DNA from 3 places in the Clostridium sardiniense genome. Region 3 is predicted to be linked to each of the others. Evidence: riboswitches for the same ligand, from Rfam matches in the RefSeq annotation. Region 3 holds a riboswitch; each other region holds the start of a gene.
What was found. Region 3 has a riboswitch for thiamine pyrophosphate ahead of thiW (energy coupling factor transporter S component ThiW). Riboswitches for the same ligand answer to the same signal wherever they lie in the genome.
Positions count from the first base shown of each region.

Region 1 (5,879 bases), on a different contig from region 3:
TTTAAATTGTCTAATTCACTTAAAAATTTAGATGCTTCATAAGATAATGTAGGATAATCCTTAAAGTATATCTCTGTATTCCATTTACTTTCCCATCCACTTTTTAATATTAAATACTCTACATTTCTTATTTCATATTCATGCTTTAATATTGTATCTAAATCTATTTCTTCCGTATCACTACAATCAATCATATAAGCAGTACCTATAAATTTATTTAAGTTAATTTCAGATATTGTAATTCCATCCTCAAATATATGCCTTGGTGAATCTATATGAGTTCCAGTATGAGTTGATAACTGAATCTTTAATACATTATAACCATCTCTTTTTATTGTGGATAAAGGCTCTATCTTTGCACTTTCCTCTTTGCAATATGCAGTCATATCTTCTTCTATAAAATGAGTTAAATCAATTATTCTCATATGCTCTTTCCTCCTATTAAAATCTATATTTAATAATATAATACTATAAAATCATATCCATACATTGAAATAAACATAAAAAGCTATAACAGATACTACACCTATTACAGCCTTTTATATTTATTCTAATACTTTAATTTCAATATATTTCTCTCATTTAACATATCATAAGGATTAATGCTTCTTATCCTAACATATAAATTTTGTTTATTTTTATCATTATCTTCTATTTCTATTTTAATTTCTGTATCATAGATATTCTTAACATTAATATCAATACCTTTTTTCTTAGCAAAGCTGAATCTAAATGTAATATTCTCTTTTATACTAAAAGGATATTCTATTTTATCAATTGCTATTTTTTCATCACCTATCAGTAAAGAAAAATCATAATACTTCTTTAAATCTTCTAAATATCTACTTTCTATTTTATTTATATGGATATCTTTATTTGCAGCCCATATCATAGAGTTTTCATTATAACTCTCTGAATATCCTCCTCTCTCTTGAACAAGTATATTTGCATTGGTTTTAAATGGATTTAAAATTATTTCACCAAGATCTATATCATAGGTCTTTCCATCATAAGTATTTAAGATAGCTCTTGTTAATTTAACTGGTCCATTTTTATTTATATAATCGTATAATTCAGCCTCTTCACCATCTCTATTTACTCCTAATCTATATGTCAAATACTCATATTTATTTTTAACTTCATTATATGAATATGAAACCATATCATAGGATTTATTTATTTCCGGAAATTCTATATTCATAATATTCCTTGTACTATTGATTTCAAAAAAATCTTCTTCTGTTTCTTTTGTGCTAGTATTATTTCTTATAAATTCTAAATTTATGTTAGTATCATAAAATAGCTCCGAATACCTTTTTATAAATATAGGCTCATCTATCTTGCTTATTTGAAAATAAATAAAATTACCAATAACTATTACACCCGTAATAATTAACAGTATTATTTGACCTTTACTTAATTTCATAAAACTCATCCCCCACTATATACAATAATCTTAGTAACATAACTGTTATACATATTGTAAATGCAATTAAAAGTATTGAAACTGCACTTAAAATAATTCCTTGATTAAAATTAAATGTAACGGATGAGACTGACATTAAAATCATAGTCCTTATAAATTCTAATTCCCATATTATTTTTGCCCTATTACTTATATGTTCTTTATTATATTTAATTCCTTCATTCTCAACTACTTTGCATATTGAATATATAACAAATAACCATAAAGTAGATTCTATAATCATAAATATGAATGCAGACGCAGTTCCTACATTTCTAACTACAAAAATCTTTAATATCTCCACTGCTGATAAAATATAACTTGCATTAACCCCCTTTTTGAAAATCCCTTCAATTCTAGAGAGATTGTATAATCCTTTACCAATCATAATATAACCTATAAAATCTGGTAAAATATCTATGTTTATCCCATTCATAGACAGATTAAAATCAAGTATTACTAATAAATAGCCCCAAAATATTCTTTTATAATATTTCTCCATAGTTCCCCCTAAATAGTATTATTACTTATCATTATATACTATTTATTCCATTTATTACTTATTTAATATTTTAAATAAAAAAGATCTATTAGTTCTTATTTAAAACTAATAAATCTTTTATCTTAATTTCCCGTATTTAATTTATAACTTAATATTAAACTGTTATTTAATAATTTATTTTCTTCCTTTTAATTTGACTACTACAATTTCTGGTCTATTAAGTACTCTAAATGGGAACCTACTGTTACCAAGCCCTCTACTAACTATCATTGTTGTATCATCTACTTTATAAGCACCTTCTGTATACTTTGGAAAGAATCCTTGCCCTGGAGCTATGACACCTCCAACTAATGGTATTCTAATCTGTCCTCCATGTGCATGACCTGCAAATACCATATCTATTTTATTTTCAGAATAGAATTTGATCGCCTCAGGTCTATGAACTATAAGCATTTTATAATTATTAGATTTCTCCTTTTTTAATATGTTCTTAAGCTTATCATTGAGCTCATATATTTGTAAATCTTTAAGTCCAATCAAATCTATATACTCATTCTTTAATTTTAAAGTGGTCATCCTATCTTCTACAACATCAATACCTATTTTAGTAAATCTTTCTTTTAAATCCTCATAAACTCCAGCTCTAATTTCATGATTACCAGCAACATAATATACCTTAGTAATTCTTATAAGTTTCTCCATAAGAATAATTGCAGGTTTTTCATTATATCTACGACTATCAATAATATCACCTGTTATTACTATTATATCTGGATTTAATTTTTTAATTTTATCCACTAATATTTCTTGGTTATCCCCAAACATCTTATTATGTAAATCACTTAAGTGGATAACTTTTAAATCTTCATCTAAATCTAAATTTGCATCATCAATATTTATCTCATTTATATGTAGCCAATTATTTTGCACATATAAGAACATACCTATTCCTACTATGACTATAAGCATTATAGCTATATACATGTTACTCACCTTCAATCTATTATTATATGTAGTATTTTATATTTAGTGTTTTATATATCATACTAGTATAATATCAATATTTCAATATAGCATTTTTTAATGCAATATAATACTTTTTAATACAATTTGTATTTTATTGACATTGTATCAAATTAATATTAAAATAAACTTGTTAATAAAATATATATTTATAACTGTGCTAGGGGTGCCAAATATTTGGCTGAGAGATGCATATGCATTAACCCTTAAACCTGATCTGGCTAATACCAGCGTAGGAAAGCAATTAAGTTTTCATACGTCCTTCTAGCACAAGTGTAGGAGGTTTTTTTTATGGAATTTTTTAAAGACTGGGGAGAGAGATTCAGTTCACTATATACTGATCTTCCAGAAAAATTTAGGACAATCATAGAAAGTCCTATGACAATACTTACTATTATAGCTTGCTTAGCTTTATTCTTAGCTTTATTTAAGTTTAGAAAAATTAAGTTTAACGCAAGAATAATTACTCACGTTGCAATAGCACTAGCGCTTTCAACACTGCTTAATGTTTTTAGAATATATAGATTCCCTCAGGGTGGTAGCATCACTTTAGGCTGTATGGTTCCAATACTTATTATAGCTTTCGCTTATGGTAAGGAAATAGGATTTTTAACTGGATTCTTATATGGATTAATCAACTTAATCACTGATCCTTATATAATACATCCTATACAAATGTTATTTGATTATCCGTTACCAGCAATGGCTATGGGGTTTGCAGGATATTTTAGAGATAGAAGAATGCTCGGAGTATTTGTTGCATTCTTTATAAAATTCTTATGTCACTTTATCTCAGGTGTTGTATTCTTTGGGCAATATGCACCAGCAGGAATGGGAGCTATTCTTTACTCAGCTGCAGTAAATCTACCTTTAGTTGGTGGTGAAATGGTTATTTGTATGGTTATATTAAAACTTATACCAGTGGAAAGAATCATTAAAATAATAAATCCAGATTATAGTCTTAGGCCAGTGAATGCCTAGATCATAATATATTATTAAGTATAAAAAGAGAGTACTAAACTATTTTAGCACTCTCTTTTATATATATATATATTAGGGATGTCTAAAAAGACATTATCTGAATAGCTATTTATATATAAATTTTAATACTTTATTAAGCAATGTAATATCTAATTAGTTTTGTCTTATATTAAAATTATTACTTTGGTACATTCTAATTTTTAATACTACCAATTTTAATTCTATGCTTTATAAAATAAAAAAGACCAAGAATAAATAATTTAATTACTTATTCTTAGTCTTTTAATTATTATAAATATTAGCACTTAGCTAATATCATATCTGCTAAGTTATGAGCTAATTTATCAATCTCTTCTTGATTTTCACCCTCTAACATAACTCTAACTAATGGTTCTGTACCTGAAGGTCTTATTAATACTCTTCCTTTACCATCCATTAATTTTTCCATTCTTTCTATCTCTGCTATTATTTCAGCATCTTTTAAGTAAATATCTTTTTTATCATTAGGAACTTTTGCATTTACAAGAACTTGTGGAAGCTCTCTCATTATTGAGCATAATGAACTTAAAGATTCTTTACTTCTCTTAATTATTGATGAAACTTGAAGAGCTGTAACTAATCCATCTCCTGTTGTATTACATTCTAAGAAGATTATGTGACCTGATTGCTCTCCACCTAAAACATAGCCGTCATTTACCATTTCTTCTAATACATATCTGTCTCCGACTTTAGTTTTTAAAGTTTTTATCCCCAAGTTTTTACATGCAATATCTAGTCCTAAATTACTCATTACAGTAACTACTAAAGTATCATCTTTTAATCTTCCAAGATCTTTAAGGTGTTTTGCACATAATGCTAATATAAAGTCACCATTTATTAAATTTCCTTTTTCATCTACAGCTAAGCATCTATCTGCATCTCCATCAAAGGCAAATCCAGCATCACAACCTTTTTTAACTACATATTCCATTAATTCTTCTGGATGCGTTGAACCACAATTTTCATTAATATTAGTTCCATCTGGATTATCATTTATAACATAAACTTCAGCACCTAAATCTCTGAATGCTTCAACTGCTGCTTTATAAGATGCTCCATTTGCACAATCTAAAGCAATTTTCATTCCTTCAAGATTTGATGATATTGTATTTTTTGCAAATTCAATATAATCATCTAAAGCTGCAACTTCAACTTTTTCTCTTCCAAGTGAAACTCCTGTAGGACTTGGCACTCCTTCAAAGTTTGATTCAATTACTCTTTGTATTTCATCTTCTAACTCATCTGAAAGTTTATATCCATTATTATTAAAGAATTTTATTCCATTATATTCTACCGGATTGTGTGATGCTGAAATCATTACTCCTGCATCTGCTCCATATTCTCTAGTTAAATGTGCTACAGCTGGTGTTGGTATCACTCCAAGCACTATAGCCTCTGCCCCAACTGATAATATCCCTGCAACTAATGCTGCTTCTAGCATATCCCCTGAAATTCTTGTATCTTTAGCAACTAATATCTTTGGTTTGTGTGCCGCTTCTGTTAATACGTACGCTCCTGCTCTTCCAAGATTATATGCAAGTTCTGCTGTAAGTTCAGTATTTGCAACTCCTCTTACTCCATCAGTTCCAAACATTCTACCCATAAAATTTTACCTCTTTCTTTTGATTTAAATTTACATTAACTTATTAACTTTTTTTACCTAATATATAGTATATTATTTTATTTACTTATTGACAACTTTTTCATCATCTATTCTATCTAAAACCATGTTATATCCGCCACTTCCATAGTTTAGACATCTATTAACCCTACTTATCGTTGCAGTACTTGCACCAGTAATTTCTGCAATTTCAGTATATGTTCTTTTGGACTTTAAAAGCTTAGCTACATGTATTCTTTGAGCTAGTG
Region 1 is NZ_JAIKTU010000003.1:147,762-153,640, forward strand. It holds gene K5V21_RS04110 (cyclase family protein) at 1-425, opposite strand, end outside; gene K5V21_RS04115 (hypothetical protein) at 551-1,426, opposite strand; gene K5V21_RS04120 (hypothetical protein) at 1,413-1,967, opposite strand; gene K5V21_RS04125 (metallophosphoesterase) at 2,142-2,951, opposite strand; TPP riboswitch at 3,143-3,246, shown strand; gene thiT (energy-coupled thiamine transporter ThiT) at 3,282-3,971, shown strand; gene glmM (phosphoglucosamine mutase) at 4,270-5,613, opposite strand; gene K5V21_RS04140 (YerC/YecD family TrpR-related protein) at 5,695-5,879, opposite strand, start outside.
Region 1: another riboswitch for thiamine pyrophosphate. It lies ahead of thiT (energy-coupled thiamine transporter ThiT); the one in region 3 lies ahead of thiW (energy coupling factor transporter S component ThiW).

Region 2 (5,879 bases), on a different contig from region 3:
CCAACAATATCTATAACTCTAATTTTTTTCTTCTTACCACCGTTTAAATATATCTTTGTAATATTTTTTGTTATTTTTTTAGTACTCTTTTTTATAACAGGTTTGCTTCTTAATAAACTTTCTCTATCCTTTATATTAAAGCTATCTTCTACTTCATTATAATTATTTATCTTAAAACCTATATATTCTTCTATTCTATCTAGATATTTATTTTCATAAGGTGTTATAAACGTTATAGACTTACCTGAAGTTCCAGCTCTTCCTGTTCTACCTATTCTATGAACATAAGCTTCCTTTTCAACTGGGATATCTATATTAATTACATGAGTTATATTATCTACATCTATTCCTCTAGCTGCAATATCTGTGGCTATGAGTATTCTAAACTTTCCTTCTTTAAATTCATTCATTTTCTTTGTTCTATCTTTTTGAAGCATATCTCCATGAATTTTATCAACTGAATATCCTTTATCCTTAAAATACTTAAAGGCAGCCTCTACATTATCTTTAGTTCTACAAAACATTATTGCAGTTTCTGGCCCTTCTTTTAATAAGATTTCATTAGCTTTATTTAATTTATCTTTTCCCTCTACCTTTACTAATTCATGAGTTATTTTATCAGTTATTAAACTCTGTGCTTTTATTTTTATTTCTATAGGTCTATCCATGTGCTTATTACTTAACTCATTAATCTTTTCTGGCATAGTCGCTGAAAATAACATAGTAACTCTCTTTCTAGTTATCCTTCTACATACACCTTCTACTTGCCCTATAAATCCCATGTTAAACATTTCATCAGCTTCATCTATAACTAAATAATTAAATGCCTTTCCATTTAAATTACCATTATCTAGATGATCTAATATTCTACCTGGAGTCCCTACAACTACATGTACCTTTCCCTTTAAAGCTTTTTCTTGTTCTTTAAAAGATTCTTTTCCAACTAATGCTATAGCTTTAATTCTTTTATATCTTCCAATATTTATAATATCATCTTTAATCTGCATAGCAAGCTCTCTAGTTGGTGCAAGTATAAGTGCTTGTGGAGTATTTTCTTCCCAATCTATTTTTTCGCATAATGGTATACCAAAAGCAGCTGTTTTACCACTTCCTGTTTGAGCCTTAACTATTAAATCCTTATTTAAAAGTGCCTCTTTTATTACAAGGTCTTGAACCTCTGTTGGCTTTTTATATCCTAAATCACTTAATGAATTTATTATTTCTTTACTTAAATTAAACTTATCAAATTCGTTTTTCATATCTTTTCTCCATAACTTTTTATTTTACTTATTTACTATAACATAAAATTTTATTCATAAACAAAAAAAGTGGTCATCTGACCACTTTAATTTGAATTAAATAGCTTTTTTTCACTAACTTTGTTTAAGTGCTAATTTTTTTAATTTTATTAATGGAAGAAAGTTCATAAAGATAATACTAAGTATACCTTCAACTCCTGCACTACTTATATTATATATACATGAATATATCCAGATATTCATTCCACTCGGTGAATATTGACCAAAAAATACAACACCTGATACTATTGATACTAAAACACTTAATGATACAGCTATAAATGCACCTATATTTGTTCTAAGTCTAGTATTAGTTCCAAAAGCTCCAGCTAGCCCAAGCGCCATGTTTGAAAGTATGTAATCTAATAAGAACTGTACTGGATGTACTATAAAGACTCCATTTAATAGCTTAAGAAGCCCAAATACTAGTCCACCTGTAACTCCTGTAGTTGGTCCATAAAAGATTGATAGTAACATTATTGGAAGCATTGAAAATAATGTTATTCCTCCACCTTGAGGATAGCTTATAAAATGTATTAAATATAGTAAAAATCCTATTGCAGCATACATACCTATTGCAACTAATTTTTTTGTACTTAATGGATTCTTTTTTAAACTAATTCCATATAATATAAATATACAAACAGTGAAAAGAACTATTATTATATTAACTATCATATCTAATCTCTTTTCACTTTATATGCCATATCCCAAAATTTCATTTCATAAAGGCTTGACCTTATAAATATATCCTTTAACTTTTTCTTTTTATCATCGCTTAAATCTTGGCACATTCTGTTTGTATAATCTAACCATTCTTTTGTGAATTCATCATATCCATTATCAACATAAACTTCTATCCATGGCTTATAAAAATTATTTTCTAATTTGTTATTATACCTTTTATAAAGTTCATGCCCTATATAATTGTAGCTCCAAGTACAAGGAAGTACAGCTGCTATTATATCGTATATATCACCTGTTAAGGCTTGTCCTAGCATATAACTTGTATAACTTGAATTACTTAAATTTATTACGCTATTTTCTGCGTCCTTTGGACTTACTCCAAACTCTTCTAGATATTTTATATGTACAGCTGTTTCATCTTCCATAGTTCCTCTTATAGAATCATAAAAAAATTTCATCTCTTCCATAGTTTCAGCTTTTACAACTCCAACACAAAATACCTTTGCATATTCTTTAAGATATAGATAGTCTTGAATTAAGTAGTCTTTAAACTTCTCTTTATCTAAAGTACCCTCACCAAGCTCTTTTACAAATGGATGTTCTAAGTACCCCTTAAATATATCCTTTGTTTCTTCAAATAAATAATCTGTAAATTTCATTTTCTCACTCCTTTTAATAAAAAAAGAGCATTAACTTTCTAAAATGCTACCGCAGTTTTAGAAAATTAATACTCTTTATAATTTAATAAATTAAAAGGCTTTCTATGTGAAACACACAGAAAGCCATAAATTACAGTATATAAAAGTAACTATTTTCTTGCTTCCCTCCGTTGGCATTATCCATATCAGGTTAAAGGGTTAATAGTAATATCTAACTATCTCTCAGCTTTTTTTAAAGCACCCCTAGCTATTTAATTCTCTTTTATTATAAACTATTTCCTTTTAAATTTAAACTTATATTTTAAAAGTTTAAATTAAGTTATCTGTTGATCTATCTAATATACCAGTTAAAAATGCAAGTATAACACCATAATTAGTTATTGGTATCTGCTTATCATTGCAAGATTTTACTCTATTTAAAACAGTTTTTCTATTTATCATACAAGCACCACAATGAATGATTAAATCATACTTCTCTATATCCTCTGGGAAATCATGACCTACTCTAAATTCAAAATTAAGTTTTCCTCCAACATACTTTTCTAAAAGTTTTGGAATTTTAACTCTTCCTATATCTTCATGTGAAACATTATGTGTACAGCTTTCTGATATTAATATAGTATCATTAGGTCTTAAATTTCTAACCTTATTTACACCTTCAATAAAAGCATTTAAATCTCCCTTTTGTCTTGCAAAAAGTATTGAAAAACTTGTAAGTCTAATATTTTCTGGTAATATTTGACTAACCTTTTTAAAAGCTTGTGAGTCTGTTACTACTAAATCTACATTTTTTAAATCTTCTAAAGCTTCTTTAAGTTCTGTATCACGAACTACATAACTCTTAATTCCATTATCTAAGCAATCTCTTATTACTTGAACTTGTGGCAATATAAGTCTTCCTTTTGGAGCTTCTGAATCTATAGGAACTACTAAAACTACTTTCCCATTATAAGGCACTAAATCTCCAATTAAAGATTTTTCATCATCTTCTTTTTCTAATATTTTTATTAATTCCTCTTTAAGATCATCTATTCCTATATCTGTTACTGTGGATGTGCATATTACATTAGAATTTTTATCTTTTAATGTCTCAACAATTTCTTTATTTGCAACTTCTGACTTATTTGCAACAACAACAAATGGAATATTATATTTTAAGGCTTCTATCTTCCATCTATCAAAGGCTTCAAAATCAGGACTTGATGCATCAAGTACAAAAATTGCAACATCTGTCTTTTTAAGCACCTCCATTGTTTTTTCAATTCTAAGTTTCCCTAGTTCTGATTTATCTTCAAGTCCAGCTGTATCTATTAAAAGTACTGGTCCAACAGGTATAAGCTCCATAGCCTTTTGAACTGGATCTGTTGTAGTTCCCTCTACGTCAGATACTAGAGACATTTCTTGTCCTAATATCTTATTCATTAATGAGGACTTTCCACTGTTAGTGTTCCCAAAAATAGCAATATGTTTTCTGTTTGAGTTTGGTGTATTATTCATACAAATCATCTCCTATTATAGGAAAAGGTCTCTCTTTCCTTCTTTTAACTTTTTAATATTGTTTAAAACAATATTTTTTGTTTTTTCATTCTTTATTTCATTAGCTACTTTATTTGCATTCCTTAAGGCCTTTTCCTTAAATTCTTCATCACCATAATCTAATGCATATTCTACAAGAGTTGTTATAGCGTTAGGCTCACATACATTTTGTATTTCTCCTGACTTTGCAAGAGCCATAAATCTGTCACCTGTTCTCCCTTTTCTATAACATGCTGTACAATAACTTGGTATATAACCATCATCTAACAATTCCTTAATAACTTCAAGTGGTGTTCTCTCATCTGAAGTCTCAAATTGCTTATCATCATGGCCTTTTTCTTCTCTTTCCTTGTATCCTCCAACTCCTGTGCTTGATCCTGCTGAAACTTGAGATACTCCGTATCTTAATACTTCCTTTCTCATTTCTGCTGTTTCTCTTGTTGAAAGTATTATTCCCGTAAACGGTACTGCTATTCTAAGTACTGCAACTATTCTTTTAAACATTTCATCAGTTAAAAGATGTGGGAAGTTTTCCATTGTAACTCCATTTGCCTTTCTAAGTCTTGGCACTGAAATTGTATGGAATCCAACTCCAAACTTCTCTTCTAAATGAGCATTATGCATCATAAGTCCTAAAACTTCAAATTTAGGATCCGCAAGTCCAAATAAAGCACCACCACCAACATCATCTATTCCAGCTTCCATTGCTCTATCAAAAGCAGTTAAATGATATTCATAATCTCCTTTTAATGATTTTGGATGCATTCTTTCATATGTTGGCTTATGATAAGTTTCTTGGAATAAGATATATGTACCTATTCCAGCCTCATTTAACTTTTTATAGTTTTCTACTGTTGTTGCAGCAATATTTACATTTACTCTTCTTATTTCTCCGTTTTCATTTTGTGTATTATATATCGTTTTTAAACATTCTAATACATAATCAATTGGAGCATTTACTGGATCTTCTCCAAGTTCCAATGCTAATCTCTTATGTCCCATTTTTTCTAATATTCTAACTTCTTGTGCAACTTCTTCTTGAGTTAACTTTCTTCTAGCAAATTTATTGCATCTTTGATATCCACAGTAAACACAATTATTTACGCAATAATCACTTACATATAGAGGAGCAAACATTACTATTCTCTTACCATATATGCTTTCCTTTATTTCTCCAGCTAATTTATACATATCCAAAACAACATCATTATCGTCTGTTGATAAAAGTATAGCTATATCCTTGTAATCTAAATTTTCTTTTCTTTTTGCTTTTTCTATAACTTCTCTTGCTTCTTCTTTAGTTGGATTTTTTGTTTCTTCTAAAATTCTATTAATTAATTCGTGATCTATAAACATATTTACTCCTCCTATATGGTCACATCTTTATAAGAAAAGATCTCTCTCTCCATTTTTTAATCTTTTAATATTTTCTAAAGTTATCTCTTTAGTTTTTTCATTTTTTATTTCATTAGCTATTTTTTCTGCTGTATTTAACGCTTTTTCCTTAAAGTCTTCATCTCCATAGTCTAAAGCAAATTCTACAAGTGTAGATATAGCATTAGGTTCACACACATTTTGTATTTCTCCAGACTTTGCAAGAGACATAAATCTATCTCCTGTTCTTCCCTTTCTATAACATGCAGTACAATAGCTTGGTATATATCCATCTTCTAATAATTCTCTTATAACTTCTAAGGGT
Region 2 is NZ_JAIKTU010000009.1:180,507-186,385, forward strand. It holds gene K5V21_RS12395 (DEAD/DEAH box helicase) at 1-1,259, opposite strand, end outside; gene thiT (energy-coupled thiamine transporter ThiT) at 1,374-1,976, opposite strand; gene tenA (thiaminase II) at 1,979-2,644, opposite strand; TPP riboswitch at 2,790-2,899, opposite strand; gene hydF ([FeFe] hydrogenase H-cluster maturation GTPase HydF) at 2,954-4,141, opposite strand; gene hydG ([FeFe] hydrogenase H-cluster radical SAM maturase HydG) at 4,157-5,536, opposite strand; gene hydG ([FeFe] hydrogenase H-cluster radical SAM maturase HydG) at 5,564-5,879, opposite strand, start outside.
Region 2: another riboswitch for thiamine pyrophosphate. It lies ahead of tenA (thiaminase II); the one in region 3 lies ahead of thiW (energy coupling factor transporter S component ThiW).

Region 3 (5,879 bases):
GAGCACTATATGTTAGAATTACCTGTCCTATTAATTCAAACCAATTTCCTATGGCATTTTGAACGTTAAAAGGCATCTCTCCTGCCATAATTTGTCCCATTATATCACCAATCAGAACAAATAACTGAGGATGTAAATCTTGAAATCCACCTGGTATATCTTCGCATCTTTCGTCTGGATCAAAATTTTCTGCATTATCTCTATTATTGCAGTTATTATATCCAAAATTAAAACCAAACTGTTTCATAAATTCGTTAAATTCATTAAAATCATTCATACCGTTAGATTTCATTTATATCCCCTTAAAAATAGTGCTTCAATTATTATATTATTCTTATGATATAATCTTATTCCTCTAGCATGTTTTTAAATTTGTTAATACTTTCTTTTATATTATCTGAATTTAATATTGCTGTTATAACAGCTACTCCATCTAATAAATCTTTTAATTCATTAGTTATATTATCTGTATTTATTCCTCCAATTCCGTATATAGGAAGATTTATATTATCTTTTATTTCTTTAAGGTCACTTATGCTTAAAACACTTGTATCTTTAGTACTTGTACTATATATAGCCCCGCACCCTAAATAATCTGCTCCATTATCTAAAGCTTTTTTGCTCTCTTCTAGTGTCTTAGTAGATACTCCTATTATTTTATCTGCTCCAAGTAAATTTCTAGCTAAACTGCACTCCATATCATCTTGCCCTACATGTACTCCATCTGCATCAATTGCCATAGCTACATCTACTCTATCATTTACTAAAAATATGGCATTATACCTTTTGCAAAGATTACACAACTTCTCTGCTCTATCACACATTAATTTAGTTGAAATATCTTTATCTCTATATTGGATAAGCTTTACACCTGCTTTTAAAGCTTCTTCTGTTTTTTCTAATAACTCCTCAAAATGTATTCTATAATCTGTCACTAAATATATTTTTTTGTCACTAAAATTCTTCATAAGTTATCTTTCCTCTTTCTATTATATCTTCATCTTTCAAACAAGATATTTTATCTAATGTTTTATGTTTAAATGAAATTATTCCTTCCCCTTCATTATTTTCCATAGCTATTTCCCCAGAAATATTCATTGTAAGAACTGCTTTAGCTACTCCAAATATAGTGTTATCACCTAGGTTTTTACCACATTCTACTGCAAACATTCCACCAAGCATACATCCTGTTCCTGTAACTAATGAAAGCTCTGATACTCCATTATCTATTGTAATTTCTCTTTTTCCATCTGTAATATAATCTACTTTTCCTGTTATAACTATAATGCAATTATTATTTCTTGCATATGTTCTTAAAGTACTTCTCAAGTTGTCTGTAAATTCTCCATCATCTAGTGAGTCTATGCCTATAAAATTACTCTTAACACCTATAAGGCTCTTTATTTCAGTTAAATTTCCTTTAATTAAGCTTACACCAACATCTAGAATATTTCTAACTACCGTCTTTCTAAGCTCTGTAACATGTACACCAACAGGATCCAATACTACAGGAATATTCTTTTCTTTTGCTACTTGTGTTCCTAATACCATACTATTGCCCTTTTCATATCCCATTGTTCCAATATTTATATGCAGGCAGTTTGATATAGCTACCCCTTCTCTTATTTCTTTTAAATCATCAATCATCATTGGCTTACCACCATATGAAAGTATAGTTTGTGCTACATCATTCATAGTAACATTATTAGTTATTGAATCTACAAGTGGGCTTTCTACCACATATCTATTAGCTCTCTTTAAAATCTCTCTTATTTCCATAACACTACTCCCTACTAATATTATTTAATTACCTAAAATATATTTTTAATAAATCCTATTTTTCTATACCTGCTTCTTTATATAACTCATAAAAATGATGTGTTGGCCCAACACCCTTCCCAAGTTCTATTCCATGTTCTATTGCAACTGTTATATATCTCTTAGCCTCTCTTACTGCCTCTTCTATAGTCATACCCTTTGCAATATTTGCAGCTATAGCTGATGATAACGTACATCCTGTACCATGTGTGTTTTTACTATCTATTCTTTCTTGTTTTAAATAAATAAACTTTTCTCCATCATATAAAAGATCTGTTGCATCATCTTCTAAATGTCCACCCTTTACCAAAACGGCCTTAGGTCCAAGATTTTTCAAATTAATTGCAGCTTCCTTCATATCATCTAAAGTTTTTATTTCTACTCCAAGTATTTCTTCTGCTTCTGGAAGATTTGGCGTTATAAGCGTAGCTATAGGGAATAGTTCTTTAATTAGTGTATCCTTAGCATCTTCTGATAAAAGTTTAAATCCACTTTTTGATACCATAACTGGATCAACTACAACTGATGGAAGATTATTTATTTCTCTTAAAGTTTCACCTATTATCCTTATTGATTCTTTTTTTGATACCATTCCAATTTTTATAGCATCTACTCTTATATCATCAAATATTACTTTTATTTGATCTCTTATCATATCTTCATTTATATCTTGAATTCCAAATACACCTTGGGTATTTTGCGCTGTAATTGCTGTAATTACGCTCATTCCAAATACTCCATTTGCCGAAAAAGATTTTAAGTCTGCCTGTATTCCTGCACCTCCTGAACAATCTGATCCTGCAATTGATAATGCTCTATACATGTATATCATCCTTTCAATTAATAATTTTTTTCTACTTGCTTATTTAATCCTTCATCATAGACTCCAAGTACACTTTTAATAGCTGGAACACTTATAAACATATAAGCTATAATAGCTCCCACTATACAACTTGAAGAAAATGGTACTATATATAAAAATAATGATGATTCTTTTCCAAGAATTAATGAAGCAACTGGATAAGCAAGTATAGCTCCCAAAATCCCTGTTCCAATAACTTCTCCAATTACAGCTCCTAAAGAACTTTTAAACTTTTTATAAATAAGCCCTGCGAGTAATGCTCCTATCATACTTCCTGGAAAAGCAAGTAAACTGCCTGTCCCTAAAATATTTCTAAGAAGAGATGCTACAAAAGCATTTCCTACCGCAAATGCTGGCCCAAGAGTTATTCCAGAAATAACGTTTATAAAATGCTGTACTGGTGAGACCTTCGCACCTAAAATAGGTATTGAGAAAGTTCCTAAAATAGTTGCTATTCCTATTAAAAGTCCACTTAAAGCTAGTTTGTAGGTTAGATTACTTTTCCTATTCATAAAATTTCCCCCTTTATACATGATTTTAAGTAATAAAAAAAGAGTATAACCTCATAAGGCTATACTCTATCTATCAATATAAAAATTCATAAACAATGCTATCCCTACGATGGTACTAACCATATCAGGTAATAAGGGTTTAGAAATTAAAATTTCAATCTCAGCTAAAAACTTATAGCTCCCCTAGCTCTATATTCTATTTACTTTTCTATTTTAATTCTATAACAAAAAATTTTTAAAGTCTACACTAACTTAAAACTTAATAAAATTATATATAGTCTACTTTACTTCTTTTCTAATTATCACCGAAAACTTTTTTCTTAAGTTCAAGTCCAGTTTTAGTTATTGCAACTCCACCCATTGCTGTTTCTCTAAGTGATGGTGGTAATTGCTTACCTACTTTATACATAGCTGAAACTGTATCATCAAATGGGATTTTTGATTCAACTCCTGCCATTACTAAATCTGCTGTACAAAGTGCACTTACAGCACCTGCTGCATTTCTTTTAGCACATGGAATTTCAACAAGTCCAGCAACTGGATCACAAACTAATCCTAAAATATTTTTTATAACAATTGCTGCTGCATCTAAGCTCATCTTTGGAGTTCCACCCATCATTTCAACTATTGCCGCTGATCCCATAGCTGCTGCTGATCCACATTCAGCTTGACATCCACCTTCTGCACCTGAAACCGTTGCATTCATTGCAATTATTGTACCAACTGCAGCTGATGCAAAAAGAGCCATAACAAGTTCATCTTCAGTCTTATCAAGCTTTGCTCCTGCTGATAATATAACTGCTGGAAGTATTCCACATGAACCAGCTGTTGGACATGCTACTATTCTTCCCATTGAAGCATTTACTTCCGATGATGATAATGCCATTGCCATTGCCATAACTGTTGTAGTGCCAGTTAAAGTTTCGCCTTTTTTTAGATACTCATTTAGCTTATATCCATCGCCTCCAATAAGACCACTTACTGAATAGACTTCTTTTTCCATTCCTTCTGTAGCTGAATCAATCATAACCTTTAAAGTAGTTCTCATTCTATTTATTACTTCTTCTCTAGTTGATCCTGACTTCTCCATTTCCATTTCTATTGCATATTCACTTAAAGATATTCCTCTTTGACTGCATATTCTTAAAAGATCTTCTCCACTTCTTGCAACCATTATTCTTCACCTTCCTTTACAGGATTTATCATAATTACTCTAGTTATATGTTCAATTGTTTTTAGTTTTTCTATTGTATTACTATCTAGACTATGGTCTAATTCAAATACCATATTAGCTCCTTGGCCTCTTTGTCTTCTAAATACACTCATAAATGCAATATTTATACCTTCATCATAAAGAATACTTGTAACTTTAGATACAACTCCTGGCACATCTCTTTGAGCTATTATAAGCGTTGGATAATCTCCTGTAAACTCAACTTTATTTCCGTTAACTTCAGTTATTTTAATACTTCCTCCGCCTATTGATGATCCAATAACTTCTCTTCTTTCACCACTTTTTGTTATCATATCAAATTTAACTGTATTTGGATGAACATCCCCAAGATCTGTTTCAGCAAAAGCAAATTTTAATCCCTTCTCTTTAGCTATTTCAAGAGAATTTCTAAGTCTTTTATCACTTGGTTCCATTCCAAGAATACCTGCAACTAATGCTCTATCTGTACCATGTCCTTTATATGTTTTTGCAAATGACCCATGTAAGTAAAACGTTACTTTTACAACCTCATCACCTGCCACTGCCCTTGCAACTTTTCCAAGTCTTGCAGCACCAGCTGTATGTGAACTTGAAGGCCCAATCATTATTGGTCCTAAAATATCAAAAACACCTACATTATTCATACTTCTCACCTTATCCTATGCGTAAATTTTATATTTTTTATATTTATAGTTTAATCTATTAATATAGCTTTTATCAATATAAAGAATCACTTTAGAGTATAATATTAATGAATTTAACTATTATTTAATAATTCTCATTTATAAATATCTAAAATAATTAATTTAAGTTAAATTTAGACATGCTTTCAATTTTAATTTAAATCTTATTAATTTATTGTTCACACAATGATGTTATATTTAACTTACTATTAATGTTAATTTAAAAGGAGGAAAACCTATGAATTTATTCTTAATTATAGAATTAGTATTTATTCTTGTATACTCCTTCGCTATGCTTAAAAACTACTTTAAAAGAGTAGCTTTAAAGAAAGAAGGACCCTTTGTAATAATAAAAAATTATAATCTATCATCTACAATAACATTAATAATTTTACTTATTATAGCTTGTGTTTACTTAATCTTTGTAGATCAAGACTCAATTCCTGAAAAAATATTATCTAGTATAATAATTTTAATTTTGATACTAAATACTATTATTAATACTGAAATATTGCTTACACATAGCTCACTTTATTACATGTACTATAATGTGAACTATAAAGAAATAAACTCTGTTATATTTAAAAAGAAATCTGAAAATAGGTATTTATTAAAATTAAAATTCGAAAAGACAACTTTTAATTTTTCAATTAATAAATTGTCTGCTGATGACTTCTATGAAATATTGAAAAGTAGAAAAATAAAAGTTATAAGAGAATAATAAAAATACCTCGCATTAATTATGCGAGGTATTTTTATTTAAACTTTATTCCTGTATCTACTGTCTTTGG
Region 3 is NZ_JAIKTU010000012.1:108,967-114,845, forward strand. It holds gene K5V21_RS14655 (hypothetical protein) at 1-292, opposite strand, end outside; gene thiE (thiamine phosphate synthase) at 348-968, opposite strand; gene thiM (hydroxyethylthiazole kinase) at 955-1,779, opposite strand; gene thiD (bifunctional hydroxymethylpyrimidine kinase/phosphomethylpyrimidine kinase) at 1,835-2,641, opposite strand; gene thiW (energy coupling factor transporter S component ThiW) at 2,659-3,192, opposite strand; TPP riboswitch at 3,276-3,387, opposite strand; gene sdaAA (L-serine ammonia-lyase, iron-sulfur-dependent, subunit alpha) at 3,488-4,366, opposite strand; gene sdaAB (L-serine ammonia-lyase, iron-sulfur-dependent subunit beta) at 4,366-5,049, opposite strand; gene K5V21_RS14690 (hypothetical protein) at 5,327-5,809, shown strand; gene K5V21_RS14695 (hypothetical protein) at 5,844-5,879, opposite strand, start outside.